DNA from 3 places in the Alteromonas sp. 14N.309.X.WAT.G.H12 genome. Region 1 is predicted to be linked to each of the others. Evidence: predicted binding sites of a transcription regulator. Region 1 holds the regulator's gene; each other region holds the start of a gene.
The links. The regulator ArgR, encoded in region 1, controls arginine synthesis, uptake and breakdown. The targets are predictions, from matches to a motif close to ANTGAATANNTATTCANT.
Positions count from the first base shown of each region.

Region 1 (7,967 bases):
CCGCAAACGGGCTGCAAAGCTTTTCGCCTCAGATTTAGATCGTTTGCAAGTCGAGCTATCCATGTTTGATTGCAGCCAGTCATTACGAGATGTTGTCGGTAATGATGCCAACGAACCTTACCGTGCATTACTACGCCCTCTGGTCAAACGCTGTGGCATCACCCGAGATGGTATTACGGATTATCTGGCCGGGAAAAAGGTCGACCAGTCTGACTGGATCTGCTCCAATGATGAACTACTTGAACCCCTGATGATGTGTTATGAGTCTTTGGTTGAGTGTGGCATGAGCATCACGGCCAATGGCATGCTGCTTGATACCATTCGCCGAGTAAGATGTTTTGGGGTCCACCTATTACGTTTGGATATACGTCAGGATTCAGAGCGTCATGCCGACGTATTCAGTGAAATCACCCGTTACCTCGGTGTAGGCGATTACGCCCAGTGGAATGAAGCCGATAAACAAGCCTTTTTACTCCGTGAATTAAGCTCAAAACGCCCTCTTTTCCCTACGCATTGGGAAGCCTCCGATGACGTCAACGAAGTACTTGAAACCTGTAAAACCATTGCGCAACACAGCAAAGAAGGTTTCGGGATCTACATCATCTCCATGGCCAGTGAGCCATCAGATGTACTGGCGGTACAATTGCTTTTAAAAGAAGCGGGCGTGGACTGGCCTATGCCGGTAGCGCCGCTGTTTGAAACGCTGGATGATTTAAACAACTCTCCCACGGTGATGCGTAAATTGCTGTCCATTGACTGGTACAGAGGCTATACCAAAGGCCGTCAATACGTCATGATCGGTTACTCTGATTCAGCAAAAGATGCCGGCGCACTGGCCGCAGGCTGGGCCCAATATGAGTCACAGGAAGCCTTGGTCAAAGTGGCGAATGAATTCGATACCACATTAACACTCTTCCATGGTCGCGGTGGTACCATTGGCCGCGGAGGCTTACCTGCCCATGCAGCCATTCACTCTCAACCACCAGGCTCTCTTGACGGCGGCTTCCGGGTGACAGAGCAAGGGGAAACCATCCGTTATAAGTTTGGTATGCCTAAGCTGGCTAAACAAAGCCTGGGGATTTACGCATCGGCCATCATTGAAGCCGTGCTGTTCCCGCCCCCAGAGCCTAAACCCCAATGGCGTGAATTAATCATCCAGATGGCGGCTGCCGGGCGTGACAACTACCGTAAAACCGTGCGTCATGATGAAGATTTTGTGCCCTATTTCCGCGTAGCGACCCCCGAGCAAGAACTCGGAAAACTGCCACTGGGAAGTCGGCCATCAAAACGTAAACCTCAAGGCGGTATTGAAAGCCTTCGCGCAATTCCCTGGATATTTGCCTGGGCACAAACCCGCCTGGTGCTGCCCTCTTGGTTAGGTGTAATGCGTGCCATTGATAGCGTCAAAAACCAAAGCGATCCGGCGGTAGTGGAAGAAATGTTCGCTGAATGGCCATTTTATCGCTCGCGCTTATCTATGTTGGATATGGTTTTCCACAAATCCGACCCCCGTATCAGTGAAGCGTACGATGAACGCCTTGTACCAGACGAGCTAAAGCACTTTGGTGATGCATTGCGTGAAGAATTATCAGAAAGTATCGATTCTTTACTGGCGCTTACCGGTCAAAAGAGCATCATGGATAAAGACCCTCACGGTAAGGAATCCATGAATATCCGCGCCGGTTATCTACAGCCCTTACATTATCTGCAAATCGAATTACTGGATCGTATCCGAAAAGCCGGTGATGATGTGCACAACTCTGTACTGGAACGGGCTATGATGGTCACCATCGCAGGTATTGCTATCGGTATGCGAAATACCGGTTAAGAGACTTTTCACGCAGGCTCTAAATTCAGAGCCTGCGTTTGTTTTATCCTATCAATGACCCCTTTCCCTTCGTTATTCTATTTTCTCTTTTTATCTCGGCCTTCATTGCCATAATCGATAAAGATCACCCCTATTGGCCGCCAAGACGCCCGTTTTTACCTGTATATTCGTTATACTAGTGATTATCATGGTAAAATCCCCAACAGCCCTTCTAAAAAAGAATAATTACTATTATCATGTGCCCTCATTATTTTAGTCTTCCCTTTTACGTGAGTTGTGCATGAGATTATCGATAGGTAGCGCCCGTCAATGGCATTGGATTTCTGCGGCCATATGTTTAGCCGGTATGCTCATGTTCGCCATTACAGGGATCACCCTGAATCACGCTACCGATATTACTGTTCAGCCCCAGGTTCGTAATATGGAAACTACGGTGCCACCATCAATTCTCGCCACTATCACAGCATTGCCTGAAGGCAATACACAGCTCCCTGTGGCACTCACCCAATGGCTAAAGGATGAAAAGGCTATTTCTCCGCCGTCAAATAAACAAGGGGAATGGGATGGCGTTGAATTGTATCTTTCCTGGCCCGGTCCAGGTCAGGATCATTGGCTCGCCATTGATACTCAGATGGGAGAATTGGTTTATGAAGGTGTTGATAGAGGCTGGATCGCGTATTTTAACGATTTACATAAAGGCCGAAATACCGGCACCATTTGGAAGTGGTTTATTGATATATTTTCTGCCGTGGTGATCATATTTACGGTCACCGGATTACAACTTCTCATTAAGCAAGCCCCCCATAAATCGTCTACCTGGCCCGTTACGGCATTAAGCCTGCTGATCCCTGTATTCATTATGCTCGTTTTTATTCACTAAGTCGGATCTATTGCTGTGACCGAATCTCAACGCTTGCTGTTCGCTGTCGCCCTTACTGTCATTTATGTCATTTGGGTAGCTATACTGCTGTGGCGACACTACCGTCCGAAATTATCAAAAACAGCCATCGATCAAAGTACGTTTCTAATTGCCTACGCCAGTCAATCCGGCAATGCCCGCGCGTTAGCTGAGCAATACGCCAACGATAAAGCGGGCGAATACCCGGTACTGTTAACACGGTTATCCGATTTATCCCTTAGCGAGCTTACCCACATCAAACGCGCCCTGTTTGTTGTTAGTACCTACGGTCATGGCGAACCACCGGATAATGGCCGTTCATTTTACCGCAGTTTGCAAAACCCCAAAAATGCCAGCTTGTCATTGCAAAATCTCACATTTGATGTGGTTGCCCTCGGTGACAGTCATTATCCCCACTTCTGTGCTTTTGGCGAACAGCTGTATCAATTACTTGAAAAACACGGTGCAACGGCGGGTGCAGCCCTTACCCGGCTGGATCATGCCAAAGGAGAAACAGGCAAAAGTGCCGTTTTCTTTGCCACAGGAACATCGAACAATTTTATTTTAGACAATCGTACCCAATTAAATAAAACCTCCGAAACCCCGCTGTTCGAACTTTCTTTTTTCAGTGACCGGATGTCATGGGAAGCGGGGGATATTCTCGATATATTACCAGCAAACAGCGAACTGGAAGTTACCCGCTGGTTGCACAACCACAATATTAGCCCCGATTTAGAATTTGACTTTGAAAATCAAGCCTGGACTGCCAAGCGCTGGCTTACCTATCGGCAGCTTAATTCACCGCAAACCGACACATCGCCGGTGGCTAGCTTAACGGCCCTTCCCCTTAACGCAACTCGCAGTTATACCATTGCGTCGATACCTGAAGAAAAACAGCTAAAGCTGATTGTTCGTCAGCACAAACTGGATAACGGTAAACTGGGATTAGGCTCTGGCTGGCTAACGCACTATGTGACTGTCGCAGAGCAAGTCAAAGGAAAAATAAAACCTAACCCCGCCTGCCACATTCCTGCGCTGACTTCGCCATTGTTGCTTATTGGCGCCGGAAGCGGTTTGGCCGGCATACGTGCACAGCTGAGCAAATTCACTCAACCTGCTTTAGCCATTAAGCCAAGCCGTATTTGGCTACTCTATGGCGAGCGTTATCCAGACAAAGACGATGTTCTTGAACAAACCTTAGATACCCCGATTAAATCCAGCACAATTCGGGTGGATAAGGTTTTCTCTCGCTGTCCTAATCAGCCCCAATACGTGCAAGACAAGCTCGTGCAATCGGCAAAGGACGTAAAAGCCTTAGTCGACGCTGGAGGGCAAATTTATGTATGCGGCAGTTATGAAGGAATGGGAGAAGGCGTACATGGCGCGCTATTAGCTATCCTGGGTGAAGAAAAAGTACAATTTCTCATCGATACGCAACGTTATCATCGCGACATTTACTAGCGAACATAAGTACAAATACAAAAAAGCCGGCTTATAAAAAGCCGGCTTTTGATTCAATAGACTTCGCTTAACCGTTTACGAACTCAACACCAATTTTGATGTCGCCACGTAAACCTTCCAGCATGTCATCTTTTGCTTTCTGTTCGAAGGCGCTTAGGTCACCGTAAGGCAGAATTTCTTCTACACCATTTGGTCCTAAACGAACAGGGTGAGAGAAGAAGGCAGCATCATCGCTGTCGTCAGTTTGTACGTAAGTGTACTCAACCACATTCTCACCTTGCATCGCTGCAACTAAAGACAGACAGAAACGGGCAGCCGCTTGTCCCATAGAAAGGGTTGCAGAACCGCCACCGGCTTTAGCTTCAACCACTTCGGTACCTGCATTTTGAATGCGAGTTGTCAGGCTAGCCACTTCGTCATCGGTGAAAGACACACCTTCAACCTGTGATAACAGAGGCAGGATCGTTGTACCAGAGTGACCACCGATAACAGGAACGTGAACACTAGCAACGTCCAGTCCTTTTAAATCAGCAACAAAGGTTTCTGCACGAATAACGTCAAGGGTTGTTACACCGAACAATTTGTTCTTATCGTAAACCCCTTTTGCTTTCAGTGTTTCAGCTGCAATAGCAACCGTGGTATTTACTGGGTTAGTAATTACACCGATACAAGCAGAAGGACAATGATCAGCCACACCTTCGATAAGGGCTTTCACAATACCTGCGTTGATATTGAACAAGTCTGAACGATCCATACCAGGCTTGCGAGGTACACCCGCCGGGATCAGAACTACGTCACAACCTGTCAGTGCTCCGCCCAAGTCATCTTTACCATGACCGGTAACTTTCACCGCTGTGGGTATGTGGCTCAGGTCTACTGCAACACCTGGAACAACGGGCGCAACATCGTACAATGCCAATTCAGAACCAGCAGGCAATTGTGTTTTCAACAACAATGACAACGCTTGACCAATACCACCGGCAGCACCTAACACGGCTACTTTCATACCATTTCTCCTATGGATATTTACTTGTCAAATAAACGGAGCGTCACACTAAAACAACGCTCGGCAAAACTCAATGGCCCAATCCTCATCTTATGTGAATATCGGGCATTCACTGAAAAATTATGCAATATCATGAATTAATATGCACTAACATTGCTTAAGCGAGTGGGCTACGGCACAATATTAGCGTAAGTCTTTACTAACACCAATTACGACAGGAAATTATGGCCAATTTAAAACAAGAAAAATTGATCAAAGCCTTTAAAGAAATCCTAAAAGCGGAAAGCTTCGGTTCTCAAGGTGAAATTGTAGAAGCGCTAAAATCTCAGGCTTTTGACAATATCAGCCAGTCAAAAGTGTCTCGCATGCTCAGTAAGTTTGGCGCAGTACGCACACGAAACGCTCGCGGCGATATGGTTTATTGCCTACCACCTGAACTAGGAATGCCTACGGCAAAAAGCCCACTAAAACAACTTGTCCTAGACATTGTACACAATAATGTGATGGTTATCATAAGAACCAGCCCTGGCGCAGCACAACTTATCGCAAGATTACTGGATTCATTGAGTCAAAAAGATGGCGTATTAGGCACCATCGCCGGGGACGATACCATATTTATTGCACCGGCTGATGTCACGCACATTGAAGAATTAAGACAACGTGTTGAAGATTTATTCGAAAATGTTTAATTTCTATCAAAAATCAAATTTTATAATAATTAAAAATCGCCCAATTAAATTTAAAAAAGCACAAAAAAAAGCCGCCATATAAAATATGGCGGCTAAAACTAAATCGTACCAAGGAGATACAAATTAGAAACACACGCTGCTAATCTAGCAAATTAACTTTAAGGTTTGTGAAAACTAACGTAAAGTTAGTGCAAACTTCCTCTAAACCTGCATCATACCCTGCGCTCTACTCTCCCTCACACACCACTATACATCTTTAACTTTAAGGAAAAGCTTTTTACATTTATTCAAAATAAATATAGATTTTAAAAAAACAACATCGCGAACAAAAAACAAACAACCCAAAACCCATTCACTGTAAATAGTTCCTATAGCAATGTAATTTTTCGGTAAATACGGCTTAATTCGTGCAAATTTCAATAAATGTAAATTGCCAAACATCCCGATGAAGTGCTTAATTCCCCCGACCGGATACATCCGTAAAAAATAAATACAACAAACGAAGATGAATTTTTTATTTAATATCACCTTCAAGACAGGGGACTCTAATGTTTAAGAACAAACGACTTAGTTTGGCAGTAAAACGCAGTATGTTACTTGCGGGTACCGCAAGTATGCTAACCACACCTCTAGCCTTTGCACAAAGCGCTGATGAGGAAGAAGCTGCACCAATTGAAAAAATCGAAGTAACAGGTTCACGTATTAAGCGTACCGATTTAGAATCGGTATCCCCGGTTACGGTAATCACTGCAGAATCTATCGAGTTATCCGGTGATACGTCCGTAGCAGAAGTATTACGTAATTCTTCTATCAACACCTTTGGTTCCTACCGTGGCCAATCAGGTTATGGCTCTGGTGCATCGGCATCCAGCGAAGTTAACCTGCGTGGTTTAGGCTCTGGTGCCACCTTGGTACTTTTAGATGGCAGACGCTTACCGGGTTTAGGCTATGACGGTGGTTCATCGTCAGATATGTCCATGATCCCTATGTCTATCGTAGAGCGCATTGAAATATTACGCGACGGTGCATCGGCCATCTATGGTTCAGATGCGGTGGCAGGTGTAATTAACATCATCACCAAAAAAAGCTTTGATGGTGTGGAATTAGGCTATACCTTTGAAGATCCAGGTGTAGACGGCGGTGATTCTAACCGATATAACTTTGCAGCAGGTTTAACCAACGATAAAGGCAGCATTGTCTTCGTTGCCGAACATGAAAATACCCAGGAAGTCACCGATGCCGCTGTGGTGGGTGAAGATGTTGGCTATTCTACTTACAGCCCCGTTGCTAACTTCTATGATAGCGACACCGACAGTTACTATTACAACAGTGACCTTTGTGAAGACATCGATGATACAGTAGATACCGGTGATCGCTGTGGTTATTACTATGGTAACTCCACCTGGTTATATGGGGCCACTGAGAAAAACTCCATCATGACCAAGATTCAGTATACCCTTGCTGATAACCTGGAATTTATCTCTCGCTTCTCTGCCACCCAAACTACCACGGATTCCCGATATGCGGCGACGCCGGTATCCACATCTACCCTGACCATTGATGCCGATAACGCCATGAACCCCTATGGCACCGACGGTACCGTATATTTCCGAACCACAAGTTTGGGCAACCGTGATGCCACCACTGAAAAAACCAATTTTGAAATCGTCGCAGGTTTGGAAGGTTACTTTACCTTGGCCGACTCTGACTGGGATTGGCAACTTTACTATCAGCGCACTACGTCAAAAGAAGAAGTATTCAACTACAACCTGGTTAACGATACGGTGGTTCAGGACTTAATAGACAGCGAAGAACTGGATTTGTTCAATGTTCAGGGCTTAAGTACTGAAGACTGGATTGAATATAACTCAGATTTGCTGGAAGAAGCAGAACATACCGGTATTTATCAATCTGACCAATTACGGGATATTATCGACGGCAATATTTCTGGCCAGGTATTCCAAAACAACTTTATGACAGTAAGCGCGGTATTTGGTGCTGAGTATTCTAACTTAGACTTTACCCAAATGTCTGATCCGGAATCGGCCTTAGGCATTATATCTGGTGGTTCTGGCGGTGATGACG
Region 1 is NZ_JBAHZB010000011.1:11,020-18,986, forward strand. It holds gene ppc (phosphoenolpyruvate carboxylase) at 1-1,828, shown strand, start outside; gene V5298_RS05915 (PepSY-associated TM helix domain-containing protein) at 2,109-2,708, shown strand; gene V5298_RS05920 (flavodoxin domain-containing protein) at 2,724-4,187, shown strand; gene mdh (malate dehydrogenase) at 4,255-5,193, opposite strand; gene argR (transcriptional regulator ArgR) at 5,418-5,882, shown strand; gene V5298_RS05935 (TonB-dependent receptor) at 6,431-7,967, shown strand, end outside.

Region 2 (7,967 bases), on a different contig from region 1:
AGCACTTGATGGCACCATCCCCTCGTTACAGCATGTACCCATCGGCTGTCGATTAGGGCCCCGTTGCCCTCGTGCTCAGCGTGCCTGTGTGGTTACCCCTGAAGTACGACGTGTTCACGACCATACATACAGTTGTCATTTCCCCTTGCATATGGAGAAATTATGAGCGAAGTCATGCTTGTCAATGGGCTGACCTTTAAACACAACAAGCAAAACCGATGGCTCAAAAAGCCAGAGGTCTTTTCTCTTGGTCCCATTGAGTTGTCGGTCAATCGCAGCGAAACCATCGCCATTATCGGTGAAAACCGCTCCGGCAAATCACTCCTTGCCAAATTGTTAGTCGGTGCAGTCAAAGCCGATGAAGGAGAGATTTTTCTCAGCAATGTGATGTACAACGCCGCGAAGAAAAAATCGACCAAAAGTTACAATAGTAGTAACGATATCCGCATGATTTTTCAGCACAGTACCGAGGCGATGAATCCCGGTATTCCGGTGGGGAAAATTCTGGATGAACCCTTAGAATTAAATACTCAATTAAATGAAGAAGAACGACGCAGCAGAATTGAAGAAACCCTGGTAAAAGTCGGCTTACTCCGCGATCACTATTACTTTTACCGACATATGTTATCCGATGGCCAGCAACAACGGGTGGCGATTGCCAGAGCTATGATCTTACAACCTAAAATTCTGGTTGCTGATGAGCCTTTTGCAGCATTGGATCCGTCGGTGCGCTCCCAAACCGTGAACCTCGTTTTAACCTTGCAGAAGGAATTAGGTCTGGCCTTTATTTTTATTTCTCACAACTTAGGCATCGTTCGTCACATTGCCGATAAGGTAATTGTGATGGAAAACGGCCAAATTGTTGAATCGGGAAAAACAGAGACCATCTTTCGATGGCCTCAACATAAAATGACGAAAAAGTTAATTGAATCCTATCAATCCTTAGTGCCTCAGCAAACTCTCACCTAACCTACCAATGCCAGTAAAATGCCTGCCGCTACCGCGGAGCCTAATACACCGGCCACATTCGGCCCCATGGCATGCATCAATAAAAAGTTATGTGGATTGCTTTGTAGACCGACCTTATTGACCACCCTGGCCGCCATAGGTACAGCACTTACCCCTGCAGCACCAATCAATGGGTTTATACCACCACCACTCATTCGATTCATAACTTTAGCCATCAAGACACCAGCAGCCGTGCCAATGGCGAAAGCAATGGCGCCCAGCGCCAGTATGCCAAGGGTTTCAACGGTTAAAAACTTATCCGAAGACAGTTTTGATCCCACCGCCAAACCAAGGAAGATGGTCACAATATTAATCAGTTCATTTTGCGCGGTTTTCGATAATCTATCGACCACGCCACACTCTCGCATTAGGTTACCAAAACAAAACATCCCCACTAGCGGAGTTGCTGAAGGTAAAAAGAAAATGGTGAGGATCAGTACCGCCAACGGAAAGATGATTTTCTCCCGCTGAGATACTGGCCGTAACTGAGCCATTTCAATTTTACGCTCTTCAGGCGTAGTCAGCGCCTTCATAATAGGCGGCTGAATAATAGGAACCAATGCCATATAGGAATAGGCAGCCACAGCTATGGCACCAAGTAAATCAGGAGCAAGACGGGAGGCCAAAAATATAGCGGTGGGTCCGTCAGCACCGCCGATAATGGCAATGGCGCTGGCGTCTTTTAAGGTAAAATCAAATCCTGGGATCACATTCAGTGAAATCGCACCAAACAAGGTAGCGAAAATACCAAACTGGGCCGCGGCACCAAGCAATAACATGCGCGGGTTGGCAATAAGGGCGCCAAAATCCGTCATGGCCCCCACGCCCATAAAGATAAGCAACGGGAAAACCCCCGTATGAATACCCACCTCATAGATATAATAAAGCATCCCCCCCGGCTCACTGAAGCCAGCAAGGGGAATATTGGTCAGCAAGGCCCCAAAACCAATGGGTAACAATAGCAAAGGTTCAAATTTTTTAACGATTGCCAAGTAAAGAAGTAACAGCCCCACGGCCATCATTATTAGCTGGCCACCCTGAAAATGGGCGAGGGCTGTACTGTCCCAAAGTATTAATAGTTTTTCCATTAGTTCAGCTCAATTAACGGTTGCCCAGTTGCCACAGCGTCACCCTCTTTGGCGACAACAGAAGCCACCACACCATCAACGGCAGAGCGAATTTCTGTCTCCATTTTCATGGCTTCTAAAATAATCACCACATCACCATTGGCCACCGTATCCCCTTCGGAGACGAGGATACGGAATACATTTCCCGATAACGGCGCATTAATACTCTGGGTTACCCCTGCCCCAGCGGCTGGCTTGGGAGTATTCGCAGTGTTAGCCGGTGTGGAAGCCGGCGTCACACTGGTCAGCGAACCAGACTCTGCCACTTCCACATGATAGACCTTGCCATCAACTCGCACATCGTAGGCTGCACCTTCTGTACTGGGCGTGTGCGCAGCAGGTGATGGCTTTTCAGTGTTTGCCACCTCAGCACCAGAGGTCGGTGCCGGTTCAAAGGCGTCAGCATTGCCTCTGTTTTGTAAAAACTTAAGGCCAATTTGAGGGAACAATGCATAGGTTAATACATCATCCACTTGCTTTTCCGCCAACGTGAAACCTTTGCTTTCAGCCAATTTAACGAGATCTGCCGACAAACTCTCCATTTCTGGCTTAAGGAGATCCGCAGGGCGGCATGTAATAGGTTCGCCGCCATCAAGTACGCGTGCTTGTAATTGCGCATCAACCGGGGCAGCAGTGGCGCCGTATTCCCCTTTCAACACGCCAGCGGTTTCTTTCGAGATACTCTTGTAGCGTTCACCGGTTAATACATTGAGCACCGCTTGGGTACCCACAATCTGAGAGGTAGGCGTTACTAAAGGAATAAAACCAAGATCTTTACGCACCCGTGGAATTTCCTTAAGCACTTCATCAAACTTGTCTTCCGCGCCTTGCTCTTTTAGCTGGCTTTCCATGTTGGTCAACATGCCACCTGGTACTTGGGCTAACAAAATACGTGCATCAACGCCTTTTAAGCTGCCTTCAAATTTTGCATATTTTTTGCGCACATCACGAAAATAAGCCGCTATGGATTCCAAACCTTCTAATGATAATCCTGTATCCCGCTCTGTACCCTCTAGCGCCGATACGATGGTCTCGGTAGCGGTATGGCCGTAGGTCATACTCATAGATGAAATGGCGGTGTCCACCATATCAATACCGGCGTCGATTGCCTTCTGATAGGTGGCGGTACTTAAACCAGTTGTGGCGTGACACTGCATGGCAATGGGCACACCAATAGTGGCTTTTAACCGTGTGATCAAAGTTTCGCATTCATAGGGCTTTAACAAGCCAGCCATATCTTTAATACAGATAGAATGCACACCCATGTCTTCTAACTGTTTTGCCATATCAACCCAGCCATCGATGGTGTGTACTGGACTGATTGTATAGGAAATCGTGCCTTGAGCATGGGCGCCGCAATCGATGGCCGCTTTCACCGCAGTCTGCAAATTGCGAATATCGTTCATGGCATCAAAAATACGAAATACATCCACGCCGTTGTCGTGGGCCCGTTCCACGAATCGCGTAACCACATCGTCTGCATAGTGACGATAACCGAGCAGGTTTTGCCCCCGAAGCAGCATTTGCTGCTTGGTTTTAGGCATGGCTTTTTTCAGTGCCCGAATACGTTCCCAGGGATCTTCCCCAAGATACCGTATACAGGCATCAAACGTTGCCCCTCCCCAGGATTCAACTGACCAAAAACCAGCATCATCTAATTGACTGGCAATGGGCAGCATATCGTCCAGACGCATACGTGTTGCCAATAACGACTGATGTGCATCACGTAAGACTAACTCGGTCAGGGCCAGTGGCTTTGACATGTTGTTTCCTCTTGAATGGCTTATTTCTTAGTGTTTCTATGTTGATGTATTGCCGCAGTGATGATAGATAGGGTTTTCCCATCCACGCCATCAGCACCGACGTTGTTTTTTGTCTGCGACGCTTTTCTAGCTACTGGAGTAATGGGATCTGCTCCCGGATACCGTTTGCAAAATACCGCTAGAGCTCGAACTGCAAAGATAAGCAAAATAAGAAACGCGAAGACAAAGAGCATTCCTGTCAGCATTAGGGTAGCAGCTTCATATAACAAACTGCCTAATGAATCGGAAGTCATTACAAACACCTTATATTTATGTGGAGTGAATAAGTACCACGATAAAAATGCAAAAACAATGCTTAGCAAGGTTATTTTTGCATAAATAAACAATTAAAATGAATTCACATTCAAAAATAGATACCCAAAAGCACCGAGTTTTTAATGTTGTGCCTAGTACTCATACCATAAAAACGCACAAAAATTAACTTACCGCACGTATTCAACAGGGAATAAGCCCAAGTACTGAGCTAAGACAAATAAAGGCAAAAAAAAACCCACCAGATGGTGGGTTTTCTATGTGGCGCGTGTGGAAGGATTCGAACCTCCGACCGCCTGGTTCGTAGCCAGGTACTCTATCCAGCTGAGCTACACACGCATAAATCGTACTTTCACATTTTATTGCAAAAGGTGGTGTTTTAAAAGCTGGCGCGTGTGGAAGGATTCGAACCTCCGACCGCCTGGTTCGTAGCCAGGTACTCTATCCAGCTGAGCTACACACGCGCAAAAACTTGTTGTTGGCCACCACATCCAACCTTAATAGTGGCGGAGAGGGAGGGATTCGAACCCTCGATACCAGTATTAGGTATGGTTCCTTAGCAGGGAACTGGTTTCAGCCACTCACCCACCTCTCCGTAACGTGGTGCTGCATTTTACTGATACTCTGTGCGGAGTCAAACCCTTTTTTAAGAAAAATGATGCGGATGCTGCGATTTTAAACAAATCGTTCAAAAACCCTGCTTTGTAACAGTAAACATAAAAAAAGGCCGGAAATCCGGCCTTTTTTTAGTAGCACTATTCGGCAGTAGTATTGCCAGGCTGTCCGCCCTTTTCAGCTTGTATGCGCATGTAAATTTCTTCACGATGCACGGATACTTCTTTCGGTGCATTAACACCAATTCGTACCTGATTGCCTTTCACACCCAAAACAGTAACGGTAACATCATCACCGACCATTAAGGTTTCACCTACACGACGAGTCAAAATAAGCATTCGCTTGCTCCTGGTCCTTAAACATAAACAGATCCCTTAATATGTTGTCTGTCCCCGGCACGACCCGCGGAAGACATCAGTGATTCCCTGTTCTTGTGTCACATCAAAAACTCACTGAAAGCTTACTTCCAAAATTATAGCTTATCTGCCAGGTATGCGTTAACCGAAGCAAGTGCAACAGACAGATTTTCGGGTTGACTGCCGCCAGCCTGAGCCATATCAGGACGACCGCCACCTTTTCCACCAACTTGAGAAGCAATATAGTTGACCAGCTCGCCAGCCTTAATCTTCCCAGTTAAACTTTTCGTTACACCAACGATTAAGCTTACTTTCCCGCTATCTGCGATACCGAGTACCACAATGCCATCACCTATGCGGTTTTTAAGATCATCCATCATGCCCCGCAGTGCTTTAGGCTCAACGCCCTCAGGAGAACAAACCAGCACTTTAGTGCCGTTAATGAGTTCAACCTGACTAAGCAAATCAGCGCTTTGTAAACTCGCCAGTTTTTGTTTGCTGGCACTCAGCGCTTTTTCCAAATCGCGGTTTTGACCTTGTAGCGTACTTATACGTTCAATGAGTTTAGCTGGGTCAGTTTTTAATAAACTGGCTGCTGATTGCAACTGCATATGTTGTTGTTGTACAAACTCAACGGCAGCTGCACCGGTGATCGCTTCGATGCGACGAACACCGGAAGCAATACCACTTTCAGAGACTATTTTGAAAAGTCCAATATCCCCTGTTCTATTGACGTGTGTTCCACCACAAAGTTCCACAGAAAATGCGCCCATGGTAACCACACGTACTTTTTCATCGTACTTTTCACCAAATAAGGCCATGGCACCCGACGCTTTGGCTTCGTCAAGATCCATTAATTGTGTTTTCAGGGTATGGTTTGCCCTAACTTCTTCGTTTACCCGCGTTTCGATGGCCAATAATTGCTCTGGGGTGATGGCTTCATAATGAGAGAAATCAAAGCGGAGTCGTTGAGCTTCAACCAAGGAACCTTTTTGCGTTACATGATCCCCTAAAATTTCTCGCAACGCCGCATGCAACAGGTGTGTTGCACTGTGATTTTTCTTCACCGCATCACGGTATTTATCATCGATAACAGCCTTAACCGTGTCGCCTTTATGAATTTCACCTACCACCTTGCCTTTATGGGCAAAGGCATTTCCCATCTTCTGGGTATCGGAGACGATAAACTCGCCACCGGAAACTCTGAGTACACCTCGGTCACCGGTCTGTCCACCTGACTCGGCATAAAACGGCGTTTGATCAAGAACCACAATACCATCCTGACCGTCTTTAAGGTGATCCGACAACTGATTGTCACAAATCAGTTCAACAACGGTGGCTTCACCGTCAACATGGGTATAACCGGTGAATTCAGTGGCATGGTCAACTTTCACCATGTCATTGTAATTAGTACCAAAATTACTGGCCTTCTGGGCACGGGTACGCTGGGCTTCCATGGCAGCATCAAAGCCTGCTTCATCGATTTTCACGTTATGTTCTCTTGCCACATCATTGGTAAGATCCACAGGAAACCCATAAGTGTCATAGAGTTTAAACACCACGTCACCGGAAATAGTATCGCCTTCCATAGACGCTAAGGTGTCATTGAGCATGGCCATGCCACGTTCCAGGGTTTTACTGAATTGCTCTTCTTCCACCCGTAACACTTTTTCAATAACCGGTTGCTGGTCTGCCAGTTCAGGATAAAACCCGCCCATCTCTTTTACTAAGGCCGCGACCAGCTTGTAGAAGAAAATATCGTTTGCACCCAACTTGTAGCCATGGCGCACAGCCCGTCGAATAATGCGTCGCAAGACATAGCCTCGACCTTCATTACTCGGCATAACCCCATCACAAATTAAGAATGCACAGGAACGAATATGATCCGCAATAACCCGTAACGATTTGCTTTCCTTATCTTTTGCTCCGGTGATCTTCGCCGCAGCGCTGATCAGATTTTGGAATAGATCGATTTCATAGTTACTGTGTACGTTTTGTAAGATCGCAGAAATACGCTCCAGTCCCATCCCAGTATCAATGGACGGTTTCGGCAGGGGCTCCATGGAACCATCAGACTGTTTATTGTACTGCATGAATACCAGGTTCCAGATCTCAATAAATCTGTCGCCATCTTCTTCAGGCGTTCCTGGCGGTCCGCCCCAAATATGTTCGCCATGGTCGTAGAAAATTTCAGAACACGGACCACATGGCCCAGTATCGCCCATGGACCAGAAGTTATCTGAGGTGCTAATACGAATAATTTTGTCTGCAGGGACACCAATGTCATTTTCCCAGATCGCAAAGGCTTCATCATCTTCTGAATACACCGTAACCAATAGCTTTTCTTTGGGCAGTCCCAGCTCTTTGGTCAGAAATGTCCAGGCAAAGGTGATGGCTTCTTTCTTAAAATAGTCACCAAAGCTAAAATTACCCAGCATCTCGAAAAAAGTATGATGGCGCGCCGTATAACCCACATTTTCCAAATCATTATGCTTACCACCAGCTCGTACACAGCGTTGTGACGACACCGCTCGGGTATAACTACGTTTCTCTGCGCCTAAGAACACATCCTTAAACTGGTTCATACCTGCGTTGGTAAATAAAAGTGTAGGATCGTCTGCCGGCACAAGTGATGAGCTGGCCACTGCCTGATGGCCGTGACTTTTAAAGTAATCGATAAACTTTTGGCGTATGTCAGCAGTTGATAATGTCATTGAATTTCTAACGTCCTACTCTTTATTAACGGTGAACATCACAAGGCTTTGACGAGGAATTAAATCTGCCTT
Region 2 is NZ_JBAHZB010000038.1:13,979-21,945, reverse strand. It holds gene V5298_RS11400 (oligopeptide/dipeptide ABC transporter ATP-binding protein) at 1-166, shown strand, start outside; gene V5298_RS11395 (ATP-binding cassette domain-containing protein) at 163-969, shown strand; gene V5298_RS11390 (sodium ion-translocating decarboxylase subunit beta) at 966-2,096, opposite strand; gene oadA (sodium-extruding oxaloacetate decarboxylase subunit alpha) at 2,096-3,898, opposite strand; gene V5298_RS11380 (OadG family protein) at 3,919-4,191, opposite strand; tRNA gene V5298_RS11375 (tRNA-Arg) at 4,473-4,549, opposite strand; tRNA gene V5298_RS11370 (tRNA-Arg) at 4,598-4,674, opposite strand; tRNA gene V5298_RS11365 (tRNA-Ser) at 4,715-4,805, opposite strand; gene csrA (carbon storage regulator CsrA) at 4,966-5,163, opposite strand; gene alaS (alanine--tRNA ligase) at 5,298-7,895, opposite strand.
Region 2: the regulator ArgR is predicted to act here: its motif matches at 4,289-4,306, upstream of V5298_RS11380 (OadG family protein).

Region 3 (7,967 bases), on a different contig from region 1:
CTGCCCAATCTGGCGCACTGTTGCGGGCCGCTTTGACGGCTAAATCAACTTGTTGTGGTGTGGCAGCCTTGCCCTCCCAAATGATCTGGTTTTTTGCTGGATCGACGGATTGAATCGTGTGTCCTTGTCCCGCGATCCACTCACCATTAATGAAGAGTGTCGTTTGCATGTATGGATCCTGTCGTTAGTCTCGATAGGCAATAGGTGCAAAACGCACACTATCACCCTCATTGATATTGAGTGCTGCCGCGGTTTGTTTTGTTATTACGGCAACATTATTGTCTTCGCTAACCGCCAAATCAGTGGCAACGGCGCGAAAATCTTTCACTGAGGTGTTAATGATGTAACAGGTTTGTCCTTCCTGAGCGACCTTTTGGTCGTCGATGAGAACCGGCAGTTTTCGGCTGGCCTGTGCAGTGCGGATATGACTGAGGTTGGCTTCCACGGTGGGGCCGGCATCGAAAATATCCACATACCCGCGATATCCAAAGCCTTCTTCCTGCAACAATTGCAGCGCTGGGCGGGTTTTGTCGTGTACTTTGCCAATCACCGCCTGGGCATCTTTACTTAACAAGTTTACATAGATGGGGTATTTGGGCATTAACTCGGCAATAAAACGCTTGTTGCCAATACCGGTGAGATAATCAGCGGTAGGGAAGTCCAACGAGAAGAAGTGTTCTTCTAGCCATGCCCAAAAGGGAGAGCGACCTTCCTCATCATTCACGCCGCGCATTTCGGCTATGATGGTTTCTGAAAAGCGTTCCCGGTGCTCCATCATAAACAGAAAGCGTATTTTCGACAAAAAGCGGCCATTAATGCCGCCCCGGGCCTGTTCACGAAGAAATAACGTACATATCTCCGTAACGCCGGTGTAGTCGTTGCATACCGATAAAATATCGACGGTGTTGTGAATATTAAGTTCACGGGAGGCATGCACCACTTTGCCAACGTGATAGTGATAAAACGCATCATCCAGTCCCACCGCCGCTTCGATACCGGTGGTACCTACCACCGTGTTGGTGTCGGTATCTTCCAGCACAAAGAGGTAGGACTGATTGCCCGGAGCGTTCACCTGTGATGAAAACGCCGCTTCTGCGCGGGCAATTTTCTTCCTCAATAAGGCTTCGTTTACCGGTAAAGAGGTAAATCCGACACCTGATTCCACGGCCACTTGGTGTAAGGCCGGGTAATCTTGTGCCGAAATGGGGCGAATAATATACATAGTCGCTCGCTCTTTAATGTGGGGTTTTAAGCGCTAACAACGTGCGCTACGGCACGTTCGAAGCGGGCCATACCTTCGCGGATCTCGGTTTCACCGATGATAAGCGATGGCGCAAAACGCACCACGTTGGCACCGGCCACTAAACACATCAGCTTTTCATCGGTGGCGGCAACAAGAAAGTCCCGCGCCCGGCCTTGGTAGTTTTTGTTTAATGCGGCACCGAGTAATAAGCCTTTACCTCTGATTTCGTCAAATACAGCGTATTTTTCATTGATCTGAGCAAACAATTGACGGAACAGGGCTTCTTTTTCAGTTACACCGTTGAGAACTTGTGGGGTGTTGACCACATCTAACGCAGCTTCTGCCACTGCACAAGCCAGCGGATTACCGCCGTAGGTGCTGCCGTGGGTACCGGGTTTTAAGTGCGCAGCAATGGCCGCTGTGGTTAACATGGCACCAATAGGGAAACCACCGCCTAACGCTTTTGCTGTGGTTAAAATATCGGGAACCACATCCAGCCCCATGTAGGCGTAAAGTTGACCGGTACGGCCCACTCCAGATTGCACCTCGTCAAAGATTAACAGAGCATTGTGTTTGTCACATAACGCCCGTACTCCTTTGATGAAGTCAGGATCAGGGGAAATAATACCACCCTCACCTTGCAGCGGTTCTATCATAACGGCACAGGTGTTGTCGTTGATCATAGCTTCAAAGCCGGCAAGGTCGTTGTAATCGCAATGCTTAATGGCGCCGGGTTTAGGTCCAAAACCGTCAGAATAAGCGGTTTGACCACCTACGGTAACAGTGAAAAAAGTACGTCCATGAAAGCCTTGATTAAACGCAATGATCTCGTTTTTGTGTTCACCAAATTGCTCTAACGCGAAGCGACGGGCTAACTTAAGGGCCGCTTCATTGGATTCGGCACCTGAATTGGCAAAATACACGCGTTCTGCAAATGTGGCATCGGTGAGCTTTTTGGCTAAACGTAATGCGGGCTCGTTGGTAAAGACATTACTTAAGTGCCAAAGTTTGTTGCCTTGTTCTGTCAGGGCATTCACAAGGGCTGGATGGCAATGACCTAAAACATTTACCGCAATACCGCCGGCAAAATCGATATATTCTTCGCCATTCTGATCCCAGACGCGAGAACCTTCACCACGAACAGGCACCATGTTCGCTGGATTATAGTTTGGTACCATGACTTCATCGAAGGTAGCGCGAGTTACTTTCATTCTATTTCCCTCTGTTATCAGGCATCCAGCAGGCTCATTGTATGGGGTTCGTGGATGCGAATAGGACAAGTTAGCCTAGTAGTATGCCATTTTTAAGTTGGATTTGTAAGCCAATGAAATTGGCTGTAGGCCTTATTTTTCGCGGGGTTTGGCTTGTTTTGCAAGAAAAGTGAATAACTATTTAGATGCAACCCCACTTGTCATTCCATTTGTTGATATGTAAAGAAAGGAAAGTTATAGCAGTGACAGGGAATAAAAGAGGATATTCAATACCATGAATGAATATCCAAAAAAATTATTCTCCTTTGATGTTTTCAATCAGCGGAAGTTGAAAAATATCCACCATCTTCAAGTGGTCGCGCTGTGCACGGGTCAGGGCGATGTTTGCCAAGGCCGATGCTATTTCTTGCTTGTCTAAAAACTGGCTTTGGTGGAGCATTCTTATGGATGTGTATTGTTGAGCGCTGGATAACAAATCAGCCAGTGCATTTGATTCATTTGCTGGTTCTACGCATGCTAAATAGGTGGAGGCCAATGGCAAATGACTAAAATGCATGTGTTTCACAATATGGGCATTGAGGGTATCGGCATACATATTTTGTATGGCAATAAGATAGTTTGCCGAGGCTGGCAACTTTGTTAGCGCCGCGTGCAAGGTGGTTTCTCGTTCCGCTTCAGCTTCTTGCAGCATTTCTATCTGAACTTGTTCAAAATATTTAAAGTAGAGCCGTACAATAGCGCAGCGCCCTAACTGGGAAAAAATCCCCACCGTATAGGCTTCGTGAGGTTCTATATCATTGGCGGGTGCAAGCTCCCGTAAGGTTAAAGCGGTGCCTTGGGCGTATTGCAGTAGGCGGTTTTTTATCTCTGGGAAGGGATCGGTAATTTTAGGCAGAGCCTTACGCAGAATAATGTATGGCAGCAACAATCTGAGGTTGTTAATACCCAAAAAGCTTAACGCGGTGCGCAATGTTTCAACGGGAATAACCTTTCCTCGGGCATCACGGCGCCGAAATTTAGGCGCATTAACCACGCTTAGCAATTCTTCATACAGCCAGGGCAGCGCCGCCGCATGGGGCTCTATACGGGAAATCGAGGTGGATTTTACCGATAGGATATCCAGCAAAGGGGCGATATTTTCATCTAACCCTAAGATGTCTTTAAACACGGTCTGGGGTTTAGAAAAATGACCTTGGATCTGATTAAACACCCGTTGGTGCAGCATCGCATTAACCCGATCTAAGTATGACGCGTCTTTATCCGCTTGAATTTGCTTATTTTTTATTGCGACTTTTTCAACATGAAGCAACCGTCGTCGTGCGTTATTTTGTTCTGATTCGTCAAAACTCACTTCGCCAGGACTACGTTTTCCCAACATTTGTGCTACCCGCGCCGGTGTGATGAGCAGATTATCGAATCGCTCATCCAAGGGGGGAAGGGATGGATGACTTGCTTTCACGAAAGTGCGGCTCCGGCGATTAATTGGCCCTGTGCACAAGGCTTCAGATACTGAATAAAACAAGGTTGGGGCTCATTCATCAAAATAATATAACTTGGTTATCGGCCGGTAGGCAGTATTTTTTGAGCTTTTATTGCTGCAAATGACTTTTTATAGTGGGTTGCTTGTTGAATAAAGGTGTTGAGTAATGCGTGTCCATGTTCTGTGAGTAAGGATTCAGGATGAAATTGTACGCCCCATATGGGCAAGGATTTGTGGCTAACCGCCATAATTTCCCGTTCCCCTGGGGTTTCTTCGCACCAAGCATCGACGCTAAAAGTATCGGGTAACGAGTCAGGGGCAATAACCAATGAATGATAACGGGTGACCTGAAACGGCGTCGGCAGATGTTGAAAAAGACCACTATTGTGATGAATTAAGGGTGAGGTTTTGCCGTGTTTTATGCAGCGTGCGCCAACAACCTGTGCGCCAAATGCCTGACCGATGGATTGATGGCCTAAACACACGCCAAGCATGGGAATTGTACCGGCAAAGGCTTGAATCGCCGCAAGGGTAATACCAGCTTCATTGGGGGTACAAGGGCCCGGTGAAAACACCAGCATATCCGGCGCTAAGGTCTGGATTTGTGACAAGGTGATGGCGTCGTTGCGGATCACGCGCACAGTCTGGCCCAGTTCCGTAAAGTACCGGGCAAGATTATGGGTAAATGAATCGAAGTTATCGATTAGTAGTAGCAATAACTGAGCCCTGTGATTGGGAGTCTGTTAACGGGGACGGGGTATAAAGCCCACTGTGTCGTAGACTTTCTCTAACGTCACCGCGGCTTTGGCTGAGGCTTTTTCTGCCCCCTGTTTCATGACGTCATCTAAGTAGCTGCGGTCTTCCCGAATGGCCCGGAATCGCTCCTGAATTGGGGTAAGTAAGGCAACGACGGCTTCGGCCACATCACCTTTAAGGTGTCCGTACATCTTATCTTCGTATTCACCCACCAGATCATCGACCTTTTTCCCCGTGGCTAAAGACAATAAGGTGAGCAGGTTCGACACTCCAGGTTTTTCCTGTGGATTAAAGTAGATACGGGCCTGCTCGTCAGAGTCGGTAACAGCACGTTTGATTTTCTTGGTGATTTTTTTCGTATCTTCCAGTAAGCCGATAAAGTTATTGACGTTATCGTCAGACTTGGACATTTTTTTGCCAGGCTCCTGAAGACTCATAATACGGGCGCCAAAGTCAGGAATATAGGGCTCAGGAATGGTAAACACATTGCCATAAATGTTGTTCATGCGGGTGGCCACGTCCCGGGCGAGTTCTAGATGTTGTTTCTGATCATCACCCACAGGAACCTGGTTGGCCTGATAGATTAAAATATCCGCCGCCATTAAGGTCGGGTAGGTCAACAAGCCGGCATTGATGTTACTCACATTTTTAGCTGACTTATCTTTAAATTGTGTCATGCGGTTCAGCTCACCCATTTGGGTGTAGCAATTTAATACCCACGCAAGTTGAGCATGCTCGGGCACATGAGACTGAACAAACAGAGTACTTTTTTGCGGGTCGATGCCACAGGCAAGGTATAAGGCTAAGCCGTCAAGGCAGGCATCCCGTAATGCTTTTGGGTCCTGGCGCACAGTAATGGCGTGAAGATCCACAAGCATATACAGGCAGTTGTAGTCATCCTGCATGGACACCCATTGCTTCAATGCGCCCATGTAGTTTCCGATAGTCAATTGGCCTGAAGGCTGACAGCCACTAAGTACGATAGGTTTGTTGCTCATTACTTTATTACCTGATTAAAACGCTTAAATTAAGCTTACTTACGGGATTTTTCCAATTCTTCCCGCATCTGCGTGATGACATGCTGATAATTCGGGGCATTGAAAATAGCGGAACCTGCCACAAACATGTCAGCTCCGGCTTCTGCGATGGAACGAATGTTATCGACTTTTACCCCCCCGTCAATTTCAATTCGAATATTTTGTCCGCTTTGTTGTACTTTCTCTTTCACTTGGCGGAGTTTATCTAACGTTGAAGGAATAAACGCCTGCCCGGAAAAGCCGGGGTTAACGGACATAATAAGAATATGATGGAGTTTGTCCATGACATGATCAAGATAATGTAGGGGCGTTGCTGGATTAAACACCAGTCCCGGTTTACATCCATGATCGATGATAAGTTGCAAAGAGCGATCAATATGCTGACTGGCTTCAGGATGAAAGCTGATGTAGCTGGCTCCCGCGTTGGCAAACTGTTCAATGAGTGCGTCTACCGGCGAAACCATCAGGTGCACATCAATGGGGGCAGTGACACCGTAATCTCTTAAGGCTGAACAAATCATAGGGCCAAAGGTCAGGTTTGGCACATAATGATTATCCATAACATCAAAATGAACCACATCTGCGCCAGCGTTAAGTACCGCCACCACGTCTTCCCCTAAGCGCGCAAAATCGGCGGACAATATTGAAGGCGCAATTAGAAATTCAGCCATACCCTTTTACCTCTTTACTGGTATTAAAAACAGGGGGAATCATACCTTGTGAAAACCGGTTTGTCTTGATTATGCGCTGCACCAATAGTGTGAGTATGTGCCAAAGTGGTGCGCGCCAAAGTGGTGCCTGAAAAATGCACGATGAAATCCTCTTATTCCATAGTAATAAAAAATCTTTCAAATCAGTTGGTTAACAAGAAATGATGGATCTTTACTAATCTATTACATTTGGGCATTAGTTTTGCGTTACTGGGTAAAACCAAATAATAAAAATAAGACAGAAAACGCGTACATGGTCTATTCGTCATTTGCGCAAAAATAATAGTTAATATAACGGAGAACACATGAAAATTTCGATGAAAAAAACCTTGCTAGCGGTGGCAATTTCTTCAGCTGCCTTAATGACTTCAGCGCCTTCCTTTGCTGAGCTAAGTGCAAACGTGAGTGTTACCAATAACTACATTTGGCGTGGTCTTACTCAGACTGCCAATGAAGCAGCGGTACAAGGAGGAATCGATTACTCACACGAAAGCGGTTTTTATGCAGGAACATGGGCATCGAACGTCAATTATGGTGCAGACGATATTTATTCTTACGAGCATGATCTGTATCTCGGCTTTTCCGGAGAATCAGGGGATTTCACCTATGATGTAGGTTACTTATACTACAACTACGATTCTGAAGCGGAGTTCGACTTTGGTGAAATCTACGGTACTGTCGGTTACGGTGCCTTTAGCGTTTCATTGTATTTGCTAGCCAATACTGAAGCGGATGAAGGCGAAGGTCAGGACTTTGGTTTCGGCCAAGCTTCATACGTTTCCCTCGATTACGCAATGCCTGTGGCGAGCGGTGCAGAAGTCGGCTTGCATGTGGGTTATCACCAAGGTGACTTCGCTGAAGCCTTTAATGGTGTTCCCGATGGTTATGCCGACTGGTCTATTTCCATTGCCAAAGACGGTTTTAGCTTTGCCATTACCGGTACTGATTTAGATGACGCAGGCGCTGATGCTTACGACAATGATTCAGTGAAATTTGTTGTCGGTTACGGCATGGATTTCGAACTGTAAGCTAAGTTTAATTCCAACAATTTGTATAACGTTGAAAGTAAAACCCGAGGCACTGGATGCTTCGGGTTTTTATTTGCCAAGTCATCCGCTGAAAGTCTCACTTGTCCTCATGGGGAATCAGGTTATAATGAGGTGGTTTTTTAATCGGTGGTAAATGTTATGCGCTTAAGAGATGCTCTGACGATAATATATCGACGCTGTTTATCCCGTCCCCGTTGCACGGTGATCGTTTTTACTCTCTTAGCGGTCTGTGTATTTTCTCCTCTTTCCTATCAAGCCAACCACTGTCAATCCGTGGCCGAAAGGGAATATAACGAGTCTGCGGCTCAGTTTTGTTTGGTAGATGGGAACATGGAAGTCAGCTGGCTAAAATGGCTTTCTGGCAAATCCCCGTCTATCCAGTTTCACCTTTTCGATCTTCTTGAATTGCTTTATGACAATTCCAATGGCGAATATACCCCTACAAAAGGGCGTTAGGAGCACAAAATGGTAGCGAAAACAC
Region 3 is NZ_JBAHZB010000016.1:43,224-51,190, reverse strand. It holds partial or broken gene astD (succinylglutamate-semialdehyde dehydrogenase) at 1-169, opposite strand, end outside; gene astA (arginine N-succinyltransferase) at 185-1,222, opposite strand; gene V5298_RS07460 (aspartate aminotransferase family protein) at 1,249-2,454, opposite strand; gene V5298_RS07455 (HDOD domain-containing protein) at 2,750-3,913, opposite strand; gene V5298_RS07450 (aminodeoxychorismate/anthranilate synthase component II) at 4,012-4,650, opposite strand; gene trpS (tryptophan--tRNA ligase) at 4,678-5,688, opposite strand; gene rpe (ribulose-phosphate 3-epimerase) at 5,724-6,398, opposite strand; gene V5298_RS07435 (TorF family putative porin) at 6,743-7,465, shown strand; gene V5298_RS07430 (hypothetical protein) at 7,625-7,942, shown strand; gene V5298_RS07425 (DUF2970 domain-containing protein) at 7,952-7,967, shown strand, end outside.
Region 3: the regulator ArgR is predicted to act here: its motif matches at 2,623-2,640, upstream of V5298_RS07460 (aspartate aminotransferase family protein).